3 regions of the Pseudomonas sp. LB3P81 genome follow, and region 1 is predicted to be linked to each of the others. Evidence: predicted binding sites of a transcription regulator. Region 1 holds the regulator's gene; each other region holds the start of a gene.
The links. Region 1 encodes sigma-54, which starts transcription at its own class of promoters, with help from an activator protein. Its sites were predicted from a motif close to ANTGGCATNNANNTTGCTNT; they were not measured.
Positions count from the first base shown of each region.

Region 2: a site for sigma-54 is predicted at 2,409-2,428, ahead of glnA (glutamate--ammonia ligase). Genes of this name have one in related genera too.
Region 3: a site for sigma-54 is predicted at 2,186-2,205, ahead of glnK (P-II family nitrogen regulator). Genes of this name have one in related genera too.

Region 1 covers NZ_JBUBVG010000001.1:2,441,981-2,447,389, forward strand. The annotation lists gene lptC (LPS export ABC transporter periplasmic protein LptC) at 1-403, shown strand, start outside; gene lptA (lipopolysaccharide transport periplasmic protein LptA) at 390-938, shown strand; gene lptB (LPS export ABC transporter ATP-binding protein) at 938-1,663, shown strand; gene ACYZTL_RS11375 (RNA polymerase factor sigma-54) at 1,848-3,341, shown strand; gene hpf (ribosome hibernation-promoting factor, HPF/YfiA family) at 3,416-3,724, shown strand; gene ptsN (PTS IIA-like nitrogen regulatory protein PtsN) at 3,737-4,201, shown strand; gene rapZ (RNase adapter RapZ) at 4,204-5,061, shown strand; gene ACYZTL_RS11395 (HPr family phosphocarrier protein) at 5,077-5,349, shown strand.
Region 2 covers NZ_JBUBVG010000001.1:3,025,336-3,030,744, reverse strand. The annotation lists gene ACYZTL_RS13920 (DUF4124 domain-containing protein) at 1-103, opposite strand, end outside; gene ACYZTL_RS13915 (DUF4124 domain-containing protein) at 100-609, opposite strand; gene glnA (glutamate--ammonia ligase) at 908-2,314, opposite strand; gene thiI (tRNA uracil 4-sulfurtransferase ThiI) at 2,643-4,097, shown strand; gene typA (translational GTPase TypA) at 4,237-5,409, shown strand, end outside.
Region 3 covers NZ_JBUBVG010000001.1:3,583,676-3,589,084, forward strand. The annotation lists gene ACYZTL_RS16485 (BRO-N domain-containing protein) at 799-1,323, opposite strand; gene ACYZTL_RS16490 (accessory factor UbiK family protein) at 1,733-1,993, opposite strand; gene glnK (P-II family nitrogen regulator) at 2,411-2,749, shown strand; gene ACYZTL_RS16500 (ammonium transporter) at 2,786-4,123, shown strand; gene ACYZTL_RS16505 (secondary thiamine-phosphate synthase enzyme YjbQ) at 4,337-4,762, shown strand; gene sutA (transcriptional regulator SutA) at 4,864-5,187, shown strand; gene ACYZTL_RS16515 (HAD family hydrolase) at 5,343-5,409, opposite strand, start outside.

The DNA of each region.
Region 1 (5,409 bases):
CCTGCCGGACGGCAAGCTGCAGTACGAAATGACGTCCGACAAGGTTGAACACCTGAAAGCGACCGAAGTGACGCTGCTGACCAATCCGGACCTGAACCTGTTCCGCGGCACCGAATTCCCTTGGCACGTCCAGAGCGAACACGGCGAAGTCAACCCGGACGGCACCCAGGTCGAACTGATCGACTCGGTGCGCATCACCCGTTTCGACGAGAAAAACCGCAAGACCCTGATTACCACCACCCGCATGACCGTGTTCCCGCAACAGCAATATGCGCAGACCGATCAACCCGTTAGAATCGACGGCGCTGGCGGTGTATCGACTGGCAAGGGAATGAAAGCGTATTTGAAAGAAAGCAGGATACACCTGCTATCGAACGTAAGAGGACAGTATGAGGCTCGTTAAAACTCTCCCTATTTTGCTCGGTCTGGGCGCAGCACTGGGAAGCGTGAGCGCCTGGGCTCTGCCGAACGATCAACAGCAGCCTATCCGCATCCAGGCCGACGACGCCCAACTGGACGACAAGAATGGCGTTGCCACCTACACCGGCGACGTGATCATTACCCAGGGTTCGATGAAGGTTACCGGCAACAAGGTCACCATCACCCGTACCCCGGCCGGTGACATTGACGTGGTGACTTCGGTGGGCAACCTGGCTTACTTCGAGCAGTTGCAGACCGCCGGCGACACCAAACCGGTTCAGGGCTACGGCATCACCATCCAGTACCACGCCTCGCAAGACCGCGTCGTGCTGATTGATCGTGCCAAAGTCATCGACAAGGACGGCAACGTTACCCAAGGCGAGAAAATCGTCTACGACACCAACAAAAAGCTTGCCACCGCCGGTCGTGCCAAAGGCACCAACGTGACCGAGTCGCGTCCGCGCATCGACATGGTTATCCAGCCGAAAAAGAAAACCGACGAGCAAAAGGCCCAGTAATGGCAACTCTGAAAGCTCAGCATCTGGCCAAGAGCTACAAGAGCCGTCAGGTCGTGCGCGACGTCAGCCTGTCCATCGACAGCGGTCAGATCGTCGGCCTGCTTGGCCCTAACGGCGCCGGCAAGACCACCTGCTTCTACATGATCGTCGGCCTGGTTCAGGCCGATCAGGGCCGCGTCCTGATCGATGATCTGGATGTCAGCCACCAGCCGATGCACGGTCGTGCGAAGGCCGGTATCGGCTATCTTCCGCAGGAAGCGTCGATCTTTCGCAAACTCTCGGTCGCCGACAACATCATGGCGATCCTCGAGACCCGCAAGGAACTCGACAAGGCCGATCGTCGCAAAGAGCTGGAAAGCCTGCTGCAGGAATTCCACATCAGCCACATCCGCGACAACCTCGGCATGAGCCTGTCCGGTGGTGAACGCCGCCGCGTGGAAATCGCCCGGGCACTGGCGACCAACCCGAAATTCATCCTCCTCGACGAACCCTTTGCCGGCGTGGACCCGATTTCGGTGGGTGACATCAAGCAGATCATCTACCACCTCAAAGCCAAGGGCATTGGCGTGCTGATCACTGACCACAACGTCCGTGAAACCCTGGATATCTGCGAAACCGCCTATATCGTCAACGATGGTCAGCTCATCGCCGAAGGTGATTCGGCCACCATCCTGGCCAACGACCTGGTCAAGGAAGTGTATCTGGGCCACGAGTTCCGCCTGTAAGCACTGAGGTGTCTGGCAAGTCGCCCGAGCGCTCGTCTCGATAAAAAATCAACAGTTTTTTATTGTCACGACGCTCTAGGCAAACGTTGTGGTTTCAGGCATATAATTTGCTTATGTTTGGCGCTCCGGCGCCCTGTAGTGGATGGCGCATGTGCGCCGGCGAATAAGGTGTTAAGCCCCTGCCATGAAACCATCGCTAGTCTTGAGAATGGGCCAGCAGCTGACGATGACACCGCAGCTGCAACAGGCCATCCGCCTGCTCCAATTGTCGACCCTGGACCTGCAACAGGAAATCCAGGAAGCCCTGGAGTCCAATCCGATGCTCGAACGCCAGGAAGAAGGCGACGACTTCGATAACGCCGACCCCTTGGCCGACAAAGCCGAACAGCAACCCAATGCCGATGTGTCTGAACCCTCCTACCAGGAAACCGCCCCGACGGTGGACAACCTCGATGAGGGCGACTGGAACGAGCGCATTCCCAACGAACTCCCCGTCGACACCGCATGGGAAGACGTCTACCAGACCAGCGCCAGCAGCCTGCCGAGCAACGATGACGACGAGTGGGATTTCACCACCCGCACATCGGCCGGCGAAAGCCTGCAAAGCCATCTGTTGTGGCAACTGAACCTGGCGCCGATGTCCGACACCGATCGCCTGATCGCCGTAACCCTGATCGATTGCATCAACAATCAGGGCTACCTGGACGAAACCCTTGAGGAAATCCTCGAAGCCTTCGATCCGGAACTCGACATCGAACTGGACGAGATCGAAGCCGTCCTGCATCGCATCCAGCAATTCGAACCGGCCGGCATCGGCGCCCGCAACCTGGGTGAATGCCTGCTGCTGCAATTGCGTCAGCTCCCTGCCAAGACACCTTGGCTGGCCGAGGCCAAGCGCCTGGTCACCGATTACATCGACTTGCTCGGCAGCCGCGACTACAGCCAGCTGATGCGTCGGATGAAGCTCAAGGAAGATGAACTGCGCCAGGTCATCGAACTGGTACAGAGCCTCAACCCGCGCCCGGGCTCGCAGATCGAGTCCAGTGAAGCCGAATACGTCGTTCCCGACGTGATCGTGCGCAAGGACAACGAGCGCTGGCTGGTAGAACTGAATCAGGAATCGGTACCGCGGCTGCGGGTCAACGCCCAATACGCCGGTTTCGTGCGCCGCGCCGACACCAGCGCCGACAACACCTTCATGCGCAATCAGTTGCAAGAAGCCCGCTGGTTCATCAAGAGCCTGCAAAGCCGTAACGAAACCCTGATGAAAGTTGCCACCCAGATCGTCGAGCATCAGCGCGGTTTTCTGGAGTACGGCGACGAAGCCATGAAGCCGCTGGTCCTGCATGACATCGCCGAAGCGGTGGGCATGCACGAATCGACGATTTCCCGGGTGACCACGCAAAAATTCATGCATACCCCTCGGGGCATCTATGAGCTGAAATACTTTTTCTCCAGCCACGTCAGCACCTCCGAAGGCGGCGAATGCTCGTCCACGGCGATCCGCGCGATCATCAAAAAACTGGTTGCTGCGGAAAATCAGAAAAAGCCGTTGAGTGACAGCAAGATCGCTGGTTTACTGGAGGCACAAGGCATTCAGGTGGCTCGCCGCACCGTCGCCAAGTACCGCGAATCCCTAGGGATCGCGCCTTCGAGCGAACGCAAGCGGTTGATGTAGAGCCACGCCACAGCGTTCCAGTGGTAGATCATCTGGTCTACCGCTTTATGCACTGGCAACGAAGGAGAAGCTGTATGCAAGTCAACATCAGTGGACACCAACTGGAAGTGACCGAACCTCTTCGCACCTACATCGGCGAAAAACTCGAACGATTGGAGAGGCATTTCGACAAGATCACCAACGTGCAGGTCACGATGACGGTCGAAAAGCTGAAGCAGAAAATCGAAGCCACGCTGCATATTCCCGGCAATGAAGTGGTCGCAAACGCGGAACATACCGACATGTACGCGGCGATCGACGCATTGACCGACAAGCTGGATAAACAACTCAAAAAGCATAAGGAAAAGACCCAGAGCCTCCTCCAGGGCGCGACCGGTCGTTAACACTCCCAACCCATGATCCGACTTGAAAGCATCCTGACCCCCGGCCGTTCCCTGATGAACGTGCCGGGCGGCAGCAAAAAGAAAGCCCTCGAGCAAATTGCCAATCTGATCGCCCGCGAAGTGCCGGCTCTGGAGATGCAAGATGTCTTCGAGGCTTTGATTGCCCGTGAAAAACTCGGCTCGACCGGTTTTGGTAACGGCATCGCTATCCCCCACTGCCGGCTGAAAGGTTGCACATCGCCCATCAGTGCCTTGATGCACCTGGACGCTCCCATCGATTTTGACGCCATCGACGGTGCCCCGGTTGACCTGCTCTTCGTTCTGCTGGTCCCGGAAGCGGCTACCGATGCGCACCTTGAATTGCTCCGCCAGATCGCCAGCATGCTTGATCGCAAGGAAGTCCGTGATCGCCTGCGTAGCGCCCCGAGCAATGAAGCCTTGTATCAGGTTGTCCTGGACGAGCAAAACGGGCATTAATCATGCGCTTGATCATCGTCAGTGGCCGTTCCGGCTCAGGTAAAAGTACCGCGCTCGATGTTCTCGAGGACAACGGCTATTACTGCATCGACAACCTGCCCGCCGGGCTGCTGCCGGAATTGGCCGAACGTGCGTTGATTCACACTGAGCTGGCGCAGCCGCTGGTTGCCGTCTCCATCGACGCGCGCAACTTGCCGAGTCACCTGACCCGTTTTCCGGAACTGCTCGCAGAAGTGCGCAGCCGACATATCCAGTGCGATGTCTTGTACCTGGATGCCGACGAAGAAACCTTGCTCAAACGCTTTTCGGAAACCCGCCGTCGTCATCCGCTGAGCAATGCCAATCGCTCGCTGGCCGAGGCGATCAACGATGAAACCAACCTGCTCGGGCCTATTGCCGACCTCGCCGATCTCAAGGTCAACACCACTAACCTGAACCTGTATCAGCTGCGCGATACCATCAAGTTGCGCCTGCTGAACCAGCCGGAACCCGGCACTGCGTTTTTGGTGGAGTCTTTCGGATTCAAGCGGGGCATGCCGGTGGACGCCGATCTGGTGTTCGACGTGCGTTGCCTGCCAAACCCCTATTGGAAGCCGGAGCTACGCGATCAGTCCGGGCTTGATCAACCAGTTGCCGAGTACCTGGCGGCCCAGCCGGACGTCGAAGAGATGTTCCAGGACATTTCCACGTACCTGCTCAAATGGCTGCCCCGCTTTGCCGCCAGCAACCGTGCTTATGTCACCATTGCCATTGGCTGCACCGGCGGACATCACCGCTCCGTCTACCTGACCGAACGTCTGGGCCAGGTCCTGCAAAAATCCCTGAAGAACGTCCAGGTCCGCCACCGCGACCTCAGCTAAAGGATTCACATCGCGATGCCTGCTCTGGAAATCGAAATCATCAACAAGCTGGGCCTGCATGCCCGCGCTTCCGCCAAATTCGTCGGTGTCGCCGGTCAGTTTCCCTGCCAGATCAGAGCGGGGCGCACGCCCGCGTCCATGGTCGACGGCAAAAGCATCATGGCCATGATGATGCTCGCGGCCGGCAAGGGCACCAAGATCCATCTGAGTACCGAAGGCGAGCAGGAACAGGAAGCGATGGCCGCGCTGGTGGCGTTGATCAACAACTTCTTCGACGAAGGCGAATAACCTTATCCCGGCTAGCCTGTGGCGAGGGAGCTCCTTTGCAACAGCCCCTTCAAAACAAGA
Region 2 (5,409 bases), 580 kb from region 1:
GCTGGTCGGTGAAGACCCGATTGCCTTGGGCGTCGATGTAGGTGAAGACTTCGGCCGACACGGGCAGCACGAACAGGCAGGTGATCAGCAGCCACAACCTCACGGCTTATGCACCCGCTGGAGGGTGAAGGTCACGGACGGACTCTGCTGGACGATGTCTTGCCCATCGATCACCTGGACCGCGAGGCTGTGGGTGCCGCGATCAATGTTGACCAGTTGCAGGATCGGCACGTTGCTCGGCTGGCCGTAAGGCTGATCGTCCAGCAACAACCTGAATAAATGCGGACCTTGCAGGCGGGGTTTGATCAGCACGTTCACGGTGAAGGTGCCGTTGTTGGCCCGCAGCGCCTCGGTGGTGGGCAAGTTGGTCAGCTCCAATACTTCGTAGGCGCTGCGCGACTGTTCGCGACGGGTGGCTTCGGCAGGTGGGGCGGGAGGTGCCTGGCGCTCGACGCTATTGAGCGGCGGCAACTCGACCGGCTGCGCCTTCACGCCGTCGGGCGGCTGATTGCTGTAGGCGGTGTTGCCGGCGGCGTCGGTGTACTTATAGATCTGCGCTGCGGCGGGCAGGGCGATCAGCAGCAACAGCAATGGAAAACCACGACCCATAAAATCGACCAGAAACGAAAGCGTTGGATTGCAGCATAGGTCAGTGGCGGCGGTTGGCCCAGGTTGTAAACATTTGGGAATGGTTTTCCGGGATCGCCTAAACGCAACAAATCCCTGTGGGAGCGGGCTTGCTCGCGAATGCGGTGTGTCAGTCAACATCATTGCTGAATGACACACCGCATTCGCGAGCAAGCCCGCTCCCACAGGGGATTTTTATCAGTCATAAAATTGCGGGCATAAAAAAGACCTCCCGAAGGAGGCCTCTTTTTGTCACGCCGCTTGCGCAGGCGCTACCGGATCAGCAGCTGTAGTACAGCTCGTATTCCAGTGGGTGTACGAAGGTGCGAACCTTGATTTCTTCTTCGCTTTTCAGAGCGATGTAAGCGTCGATGAAGTCATCGGAGAACACGCCGCCTTTGGTCAGGAACGCGCGACCTTTGTCCAGCTCTTCCAGGGCTTCTTTCAGGCTGCCGCAAACTTGTGGGATCTCTTTCGCCTCTTCAGGCGGCAGGTCGTACAGGTTTTTGTCAGCAGCGTCGCCTGGGTGGATCTTGTTCTGGATGCCGTCCAGGCCAGCCATCAACAGTGCAGCGAAGCCCAGGTACGGGTTGGCTGCCGGATCCGGGAAGCGGGCTTCGATACGGCGAGCGCGAGGGCTGGACACGTAAGGAATACGGATCGAAGCGGAACGGTTGCGAGCCGAGTAGGCCAGCATTACTGGAGCTTCGAAGCCCGGGACCAGACGCTTGTAGGAGTTGGTCGACGGGTTGGTGAAGCCGTTCAGGGCCTTACCGTGCTTGATGATGCCGCCGATGAAGTACAGAGCGGTGTCGGACAGGCCGGCATAGCCTTCGCCAGCGAAGGTGTTCTTGCCATCTTTGGCGATGGACAGGTGAACGTGCATACCCGAACCGTTGTCGCCGTACAGAGGCTTAGGCATGAAGGTCGCGGTGCGGCCGTATGCGTCGGCAACGTTGTGTACGCAGTACTTCAGGGTCTGAACTTCGTCAGCCTTGGCCACCAGGGTGTTGAACTTCACGCCGATTTCGTTCTGGCCAGCAGTTGCCACTTCGTGGTGGTGAACTTCGATGACCAGGCCCATCTCTTCCATGGCGTTGCACATGGAGGTACGGATTTCGTGGTCGTGGTCGAACGGCGGAACCGGGAAGTAGCCGCCTTTGACGCCTGGACGGTGGCCTTTGTTGCCGCCTTCCACGTCCTGGTCGGACATCCACGAACCTTGTTCGGAGAAGATTTTGAACATGGAGCCGGAGATGTCGGACTTGAACTTCACTTCGTCGAAGATGAAGAATTCTGGTTCCGGGCCAACAAATACGGTGTCACCGATACCGGTCGACTTCAGGTATTCCTCGGCACGCTTGGCGATCGCACGTGGGTCGCGATCGTAGCCTTGCATGGTCGAAGGTTCGATCACGTCGCAAACCAGGATCAGGGTCGGCTCTTCGGTGAACGGGTCGAGGACGGCAGTGCTGTCGTCCGGCATCAGGATCATGTCGGAGGCTTCGATGCCTTTCCAGCCAGCGATGGAGGAACCGTCGAACATTTTGCCTTCTTCGAAGAAAGCTTCATCCAGCGCGTCGCGAGCCGGCATGGTCACGTGGTGCTGAGTGCCTTTAGTGTCCGTGAAGCGCAGATCAATCCACTTGACGTCATGATCTTTGATGAGTTGAACCGACTTCGACATAGTGTCCTCCGGGTGGATTAGGGCTGGTAGTGGATGCCCTTAAATGTTTGTGATGCCGGCGCGAATACTCTGCCAAGGCAACCTGCCTCACAAGGGAGCAAATTGCATGCCAGTGCCCCAGCATGGGTTTTTTGCCCCAATAGCACGCTTATAAAGGCACGAAGCGCCTTTGCGTGAAAAATATCGCCCTACAATGTAGCGTTAAAATCCGTAAATGACCCGTTTTGGTGCGCTGAAAACCTTCTGCACATTAACTGGTTAAACCTTGAGCAATTTCCGCTATAATCCGCGCCCCCCTTTTTCGGCTGGTCCAGCGCGCGCTGTTTTCATGAAACTAATCGTAAAAGTCTTCCCCGAGATCACCATCAAGAGCCGCCCGGTACGGATGCGTTTCATCCGCCAGTTGGCCAAAAACATCCGCACCGTGCTCCGCGACCTGGACCCGGCCGTGGTGGTGAACGGTGTGTGGGACAATCTCGAGCTTGAAACCCGCGTCAGCGAGCCCAAAGTACTGAAGGAGATGACCGAGCGCCTGAGCTGCATGCCGGGCATCGCGCATTTCCTGCAGGTCGACGAGTACCCGTTGGGCGACTTCGATGACATCGTCGCCAAGTGCAAGCTGCACTTCGGTGATTCGCTGGCCGGGAAGATTTTTTCGGTTCGCTGCAAACGCGCCGGCAAGCATGAATTCAGTTCGATGGATGTCGAGAAATACGTCGGCAGCCAACTGCGTCGTCAGTGCGGCGCCGCCGGAATCTCGCTAAAAGAGCCGGAAATCGAAGTCCGCATCGAAATTCGCGACAAACGGTTGTTTGTGATCCACAGCCAGCACAACAGCATCGGTGGTTATCCGCTGGGTGCCTTGGAACAGACGCTTGTGCTGATGTCCGGTGGCTTCGATTCCACTGTTGCTGCTTACCAGATCATGCGCCGCGGCCTGATGAGCCATTTCTGCTTCTTCAATCTGGGCGGGCGGGCCCATGAACTGGGCGTCATGGAGGTCGCGCACTTCATCTGGAAGAAGTACGGCAGCTCCCAACGCGTGTTATTTGTCAGTGTGCCGTTCGAGGAAGTACTGGGAGAAATTCTCGGGAAAGTCGATAACAGTCATATGGGTGTAGTTTTGAAGCGTATGATGTTGCGCGCTGCTTCCCGTATTGCCGATCGGCTGGACATCGAAGCGCTGGTGACCGGCGAAGCGATTTCCCAGGTGTCGAGCCAGACATTGCCGAACCTGTCCGTGATCGACTGCGTGACCGACAAGCTGGTCTTGCGTCCGCTGATCGCCAGTCACAAGCAGGACATCATCGACCTGGCCAACGAAATCGGCACTGCCGACTTCGCCAAGCACATGCCGGAGTATTGCGGGGTCATCTCGGTGAACCCCAAGACCCATGCCAAGCGTCCGCGCGTGGAGCATGAAGAGAAAGAGTTCGACATGGCGGTCCTTGAGCGTGCGCTCGAGAACGCCAAACTGGTGCCGATCGATCGTGTGATCGACGAATTGGGCCAGGACCTGCAGATCGAAGAAGTCAGCGAAGCACTGGCGGGCCAGATCATCATCGACATCCGTCACCCGGATGCCGCTGAAGACGAGCCGCTGGAACTCGGTGGCATTGAGGTACAGACGATGCCGTTTTATGCATTGAACGCTCGTTTCAAGGAACTGGACCCTACTCGCCAGTACCTGTTGTATTGCGACAAAGGCGTGATGAGTCGCCTGCATGCCCACCATTTGCTCAGTGAGGGGCATGCCAATGTGCGCGTTTATCGACCGAGCTAAGAGCCCGGGGCTGTTTGCCTGTGGCCTGCGTCATCGGCCCCCCGACTCTGCCGTCAAGCTGTAACGGCAAGGCCTGACTCTACTGTTAATCGCTGCCAAGACTTGTCAGCACACCGAATCCTCTGATCGAGATACACAAGTGATCGAAAATCTACGCAACATCGCCATCATTGCTCACGTTGACCATGGTAAAACCACCCTGGTAGACAAACTCTTGCGTCAATCCGGCACTCTGGAGCGCAACGAGCTCAACGACGAGCGCGTGATGGACTCCAACGACCAGGAGAAAGAGCGCGGTATTACCATTCTGGCGAAAAACACCGCCATCAACTGGAACGGCTTCCACATCAACATCGTGGACACCCCGGGCCACGCCGACTTCGGCGGCGAAGTTGAACGCGTAATGTCGATGGTTGACTCCGTTCTGCTGCTGGTTGACGCTCAAGACGGCCCTATGCCGCAAACCCGTTTCGTGACCAAGAAGGCTTTCGAAGCCGGCCTGCGTCCGATCGTGGTCATCAACAAGGTTGACCGTCCAGGCGCGCGTCCGGACTGGGTTCTGGACCAGATCTTCGACCTTTTCGACAACCTGGGTGCCACCGAAGAACAGCTGGACTTCAAAGTCGTCTACGCCTCGGCCCTGAACGGTATTGCCGGTCTGGACCACACCGACATGGCTGAAGACATGACCCCGCTGTACCAGTCGATCGTCGACAACGTACCTGCGCCGAAAGTCGACCGTGACGGTCCGTTCCAGATGCAAATTTCCGCTCTGGACTACAACAGCTTCCTGGGTGTTATCGGCGTTGGCCGTATCGCTCGTGGTCGCATCAAGCCGAACACTCCGGTTGTCGCTATCGACGCCGACGGCAAGAAGCGCACCGGTCGTATCCTGAAGCTGATGGGTCACCACGGTCTGCACCGTATCGACGTTGAAGAAGCAGCTGCCGGCGACATCGTCTGCATCAGCGGCTTCGAGCAACTGTTCATCTCCGACACTCTGTGCGACCCACTGAACGTTGAAGCGATGAAGCCGTTGACCGTCGACGAGCCAACCGTTTCCATGACCTTCCAGGTAAACGACTCGCCATTCTGCGGTAAAGAAGGCAAGTTCGTGACCAGCCGTAACATCAAGGAACGTCTGGACAAAGAGCTGCTGTACAACGTTGCTCTGCGTGTTGAAGAAGGCGACTCGGCTGACAAGTTCAAAGTTTCCGGCCGTGGTGAGCTGCACCTCTCGGTACTGATCGAAACCATGCGTCGCGAAGGCTTCGAAATGGGTGTTGGTCGTCCGGAAGTGATCATCCGTATG
Region 3 (5,409 bases), 1.1 Mb from region 1:
CTGCGGTTTTTTGAAGGGTAGTCGGGTGAGGAGATTCTGGTGGGATGGGTGAGGGGGCAAACTTTCACTGGATGTTGCGAATGGTTTGGCCTGAATTGCGGGCGAAAAAAAACCGCCTTGATGAGACGGTTTTTTAATTGCAGGCTTTGGTGAGGCCAAGGCCTGCGTATCCTCAGTGGATACACTCGCGTGTGTTGAGGTTATGCATGTTTGATCGACGATGCAAGTATTGCCAGCGCTTGAACGCGTCATACGTCGCCAAACTGAATGCCAACTGGTGTAACGCTCGGCACATCAGAATGAATGATCAAACACTAATGGCTTGATACAACTTGTTAACTTTTTCAGGTCGTTTTACCGCGATAGCCTTTGATGGGCTGCGATACCATTCGCCCCTGACGATGCCCGCTCATCGGGTGGTTCGCGAAGAGTGGCCGGGACCGTAAAGATTTCATGTTCCTCGACACGGTGTGAGAACCGTGCCGGTGCTGTTTTTGGGGAACCCACACCCGGCCGCCTTGGTGGATACGCTCGCGTGTAATCCCGAAGGTGTTCGTACGCCGGAAAGTGCATCGGAGGTTTGGCCCCACGCAAGGAGGGCCAAAATATGTCTAAGTTTCTTAAACATATGTGGCGCCTCGTTAGAAGCGCGTTATGGGCTTTTCGCCTATACGAGTTTCTGCGAGACCATTGGGATGATTCGTTGTAAGGATTGAACCGATGGAAACCGCTCCTGTCTCGGCAGGGGCGGTTTTTTTGTGTCTTTTTGAAAGTCGACGATCTTTCTGCTTCGGAAACTCAAAGCGACAGTAATACTCGTGAAGCCCGCTTCCACCACGACGTCACCGGGCGTCTTGCCTGTTCCCGCTCCGTCATCATCTGCGGTACATCCTGCAACCGAATCCACGGCTGGTTATTCCAGTGCAGCAAACTCAACGACATTTCCGGCCAGTTCAGCAGGTTCAGTATCGGGCGCTCGGGTGAAGTCGGTTGTTGTGCGTCTCTGAGGGCAGGTACGACTTCGTGAGTCAGCCATTCGCGCAGGCCTCGGTATTCGGGGCAGTAGTGGTAGACCAATAATGCGTATACGCCGGATTCGCTGATCAATAGGGTGTTTTCGATGCCGCCGTGGATGAGCATTTGGGCGGATTGGCGTTGGTCAGGGTCAAGTTTTCGAACGGCGCGGTCGTCGAGGTAGAGGCGTAGGAGTCGGCCTAGGTCGCGGGCGCTGAACCAGGGTTGGTTTTCCAGGAGGAGGGCGTGGAGGTGGAGTTTGTGGCGGGTGAAGACGTGTGGGATCAGATAAGCGTCATCGCTATTCATTGATACAGCTCCTCTTGCTTAAAGGGCTGCCCGCAATCGTCGCCAAACAATTGGGTGGCAGTTGTACGCGGGTTGGCGAACCGGAGCAAAAGGAACCCGGCAGACCCGAAGGTCTCCCACGCACAACCGCCATAACTCGAGAATGGTCGTCGTGCTCCTTAAGCTTCCAGGTCGCCAAACCCAGTGCTGAACATTCAGCATCGGGTGAGCTTAGGAACCGGGGCTTTGCGGCGCAATCGGACGGCGGATGAGATCTTTGTAGGACGTTGCCGGGATTTTTGAGGGCTTAAAGATCAAAAGATCGCAGCCTGCGGCAGCTCCTACAGGTGAATCTGAAGGTCGTTCCGACCTTATTCGCGAGCAAGCCCGCTCCCACAGTGGATCGGGTTTCAAAGTGGGATATGCGGTGTTACTCGGTTGGGGGATTCAGCTTTGCTTCAAGCTCCGCGACCTTCGCTTCAAGGCTCTCCAGACGTGCACGAGTGCGGGTGAGCACCACCATCTGACTATCAAACTCTTCCCGGCTCACCAGGTCCAGTTTGCTGAAACCGCTCTGCAACAACGCCTTGAACTGGCTTTCGATTTCGCTTTTCGGCAGTGGGGTGTCGCCGCTGAAGAGGCGGGAGGCGGTGCCGGTCAGGGCGTCGAGGAAGTCTTTGGGTGCGAGCATAGGAAATGTCCTGAAAACAATTGCGGGCAGTGTATCACGCAGTGTCTATAGTCAATTCCGACCGCAGGGATGCACGTTTTTCGCGCATGCGGACGGACGGCGTCGCACTGTTGTTGTGCGTAATGGATCAGGCAATCGCGAGCTGTGGCCTGTAGTAACCGGCAAAGGCTTGATATCAGAGGTTTTTGGCGAGATGGCAAGCTTTCTGCTTAGACGATAGTGACCCATGCACTGATGCAGTCGCTGTGACGAATGCAGTGCGCCAAGCGGAACGGGGAAGTGTTTCGTGCGGAGCGGTTAGCCGGCGTCGGACGGGCAGGTAAGGCCGACGATGCGTTACAAAGCCAGGCACTGCGCTTAGACTTGAACCGGGTTTGTTTTCCTGGGGCAAGTCCACCAATTCGGGAGAGAGTTTTCATGAAGCTAGTCACTGCCATCATCAAGCCGTTCAAGTTGGACGACGTGCGCGAATCGCTGTCCGAGATCGGCGTGCAGGGTATTACCGTTACTGAAGTCAAAGGCTTCGGTCGGCAGAAGGGTCACACCGAACTGTATCGCGGCGCGGAATACGTGGTCGATTTCCTGCCTAAGGTGAAGATCGATGTCGCCATTGACGACAAGGATCTTGACCGGGTTATCGAGGCGATAACCAAGGCTGCCAACACCGGCAAGATCGGTGACGGCAAAATCTTCGTGGTCAATCTGGAACAGGCGATTCGCATCCGTACCGGCGAAACCGATACCGACGCGATCTAAGCCGCCACAAACCCCAACGCCCCAGGAGAAAACAATATGACTCTGCGTAAAATCGCAGGGCTAGGAGCCCTGTTGTCCCTCGTAATGCCCGGCCTGGCCATGGCGGCAGACGAAGTGGCGGCCCCAGTCCTCAATTCCGGCGATACCGCCTGGATGCTGACCTCGACAGTCCTCGTGCTGTTCATGACCATTCCCGGCCTCGCGCTGTTCTACGGCGGCATGGTTCGGTCGAAAAACATTCTTTCCGTGATGATGCAGTGCTTCGCCATTACCGGTCTGATCAGCGTTCTGTGGGTCATTTATGGCTACAGCATCGCGTTCGACACCACCGGCATGGAACAAGGCGTCGTCAACTTCAACTCGTTCGTCGGCGGCTTGGGCAAGGCCTTCCTCGCCGGTGTCACGCCAGCCAGCCTGACCGGTCCTGCGGCGCTGTTCCCCGAGTCGGTGTTCATCACCTTCCAGATGACCTTCGCCATCATCACCCCGGCGCTGATCGTCGGTGCCTTCGCCGAGCGGATGAAGTTCTCCGCCATGCTGATCTTCATGGGCATCTGGTTCACTCTGGTTTATGCACCGATCGCGCACATGGTCTGGTCTGGCAACGGCGGCCTGCTGTGGGACTGGGGCGTGCTGGACTTCGCCGGCGGCACCGTGGTGCACATCAACGCCGGTGTGGCCGGTCTGATCGCCTGCCTGGTACTGGGCAAGCGCAAAGGCTTCCCGACCACCCCGATGGCACCGCACAACCTCGGTTACACCTTGATGGGCGCTGCGATGCTGTGGGTCGGCTGGTTCGGCTTCAACGCCGGCTCTGCCGTAGCGGCCAACGGCACTGCCGGTATGGCAATGCTCGTGACTCAGATCGCAACTGCTGCTGCCGCACTGGGCTGGATGTTTGCCGAGTGGATCACCCACGGCAAACCAAGTGCACTGGGTATCGCTTCGGGTGTGGTCGCCGGTCTGGTTGCTATCACCCCAGCCGCTGGCACCGTGGGCCCGATGGGCGCTCTGGTGATCGGTCTGGCAGCGGGCGTGGTGTGCTTCTTCTGCGCAACTACCCTGAAACGCAAACTCGGTTATGACGATTCCCTGGACGCCTTCGGTGTGCACGGTATCGGCGGTATCCTCGGCGCGATCCTGACCGGTGTGTTCGCCGCACCGGCGCTGGGTGGCTTCGGCACCGTCACCGACATCGCCGCACAAGTCTGGATTCAGTGCAAAGGCGTGGGCTTCACGGTGATCTACACCGCGATCGTCACCTTCATCATTCTCAAGGTACTGGACGTCGTTATGGGCCTGCGTATCACCGAAGAAGAAGAGGCCGTCGGCATCGATCTGGCACTTCACAACGAACGCGGCTACAACTTGTAAACACACGCATAAAAATGTGCCCGGCTTGCCGGGCATTTTTTTGTCTGGAATTTGTCAGTGAAGCAACTGCTGAAAGGTTTTTTCGTACACGTTCAGTGGCGTTTGCGACGGGCGTTTTTCTGCGGCCAATGGCTTACATGATTGAAGGAATATTAGGGCCTTTGTTTTTTCCCAGAGCGCGCTAGAATGCGCCCCGAACGTGCGGAGAACTGTATGTGGCAACAGACTCTGATTACCTTGCGGGCGAGGCCCCGGGGCTTTCATCTGGTAACGGACGAGTTACTCGCCGGCCTGCCTGAACTCAAGGCGTGTCGGGTCGGTCTGTTGCATTTGTGGCTGCAGCATACCTCGGCGTCGTTGACCATCAACGAGAACGCCGATCCGGCGGTACGTCGCGACTTCGAACGATTTTTCAATCGTCTGATCCCACAAGGAACAGACGGCTATGAGCATAACGACGAAGGCCTGGACGACCTCCCGGCGCACTTCAAGGCCAGCGTGCTTGGCTGTCAGCTCAGTTTGCCGATTTCGGCAGGCCGACTGGCGTTGGGGACCTGGCAAGGCATTTACCTGGGCGAGCACCGTGATTATGGCGGTGCCCGTAAAGTCCTCGCCACCGTGCACGGTGAAGGGGCATGAACCGCTGGTCACCAGTGGTTATTGAATTTTTCCGGCGGCTATCGACAGACGGTGAAGCTGGGCTATAACTAATCTGCTTTTCGCAAGTCATGAGGTAGAACATGAGCGACGATGATCTGGAAAACGACGACCTCGAAGTAGGCGACGACGACGAAACCGAAGAAGGCCTGGAAGCAACGACGGACGACGTCGTTGAAGACGACGGCGGTGAAGCGCCCGTTCCGACCGCCAAAGGCAAGGCCAAGGCTGCGGTATCGGTCGATGAGCTGCCGAGCGTCGAAGCAAAAAACAAGGAGCGCGATGCCCTGGCCAAGGCCATGGAAGAGTTCCTGTCCAAGGGCGGCAAGGTGCAGGAAGTGGAGGCCAATGTGGTCGCCGATCCTCCCAAGAAGCCTGACAACAAGTACGGCAGCCGGCCTATCTAAGCACTTGCTTCTTGCTTGCTGAAAAAGCCCGCCGTCGCTGCGGGCTTTTTCATGGGTGGAACAAAAATCAAAAGATCGCAGCCTTCGGCAGCTCCTACAGGTGTACACAATCAAATGTAGGAGCTGCCGAAGGCTGCGATCTTTTCGGAGACACCTCAAATCTTGGCCGAGTTCCACCGCGCCAGCAACGCCGGCAACTCGGTCAGGCTGCGAATCTCGGCA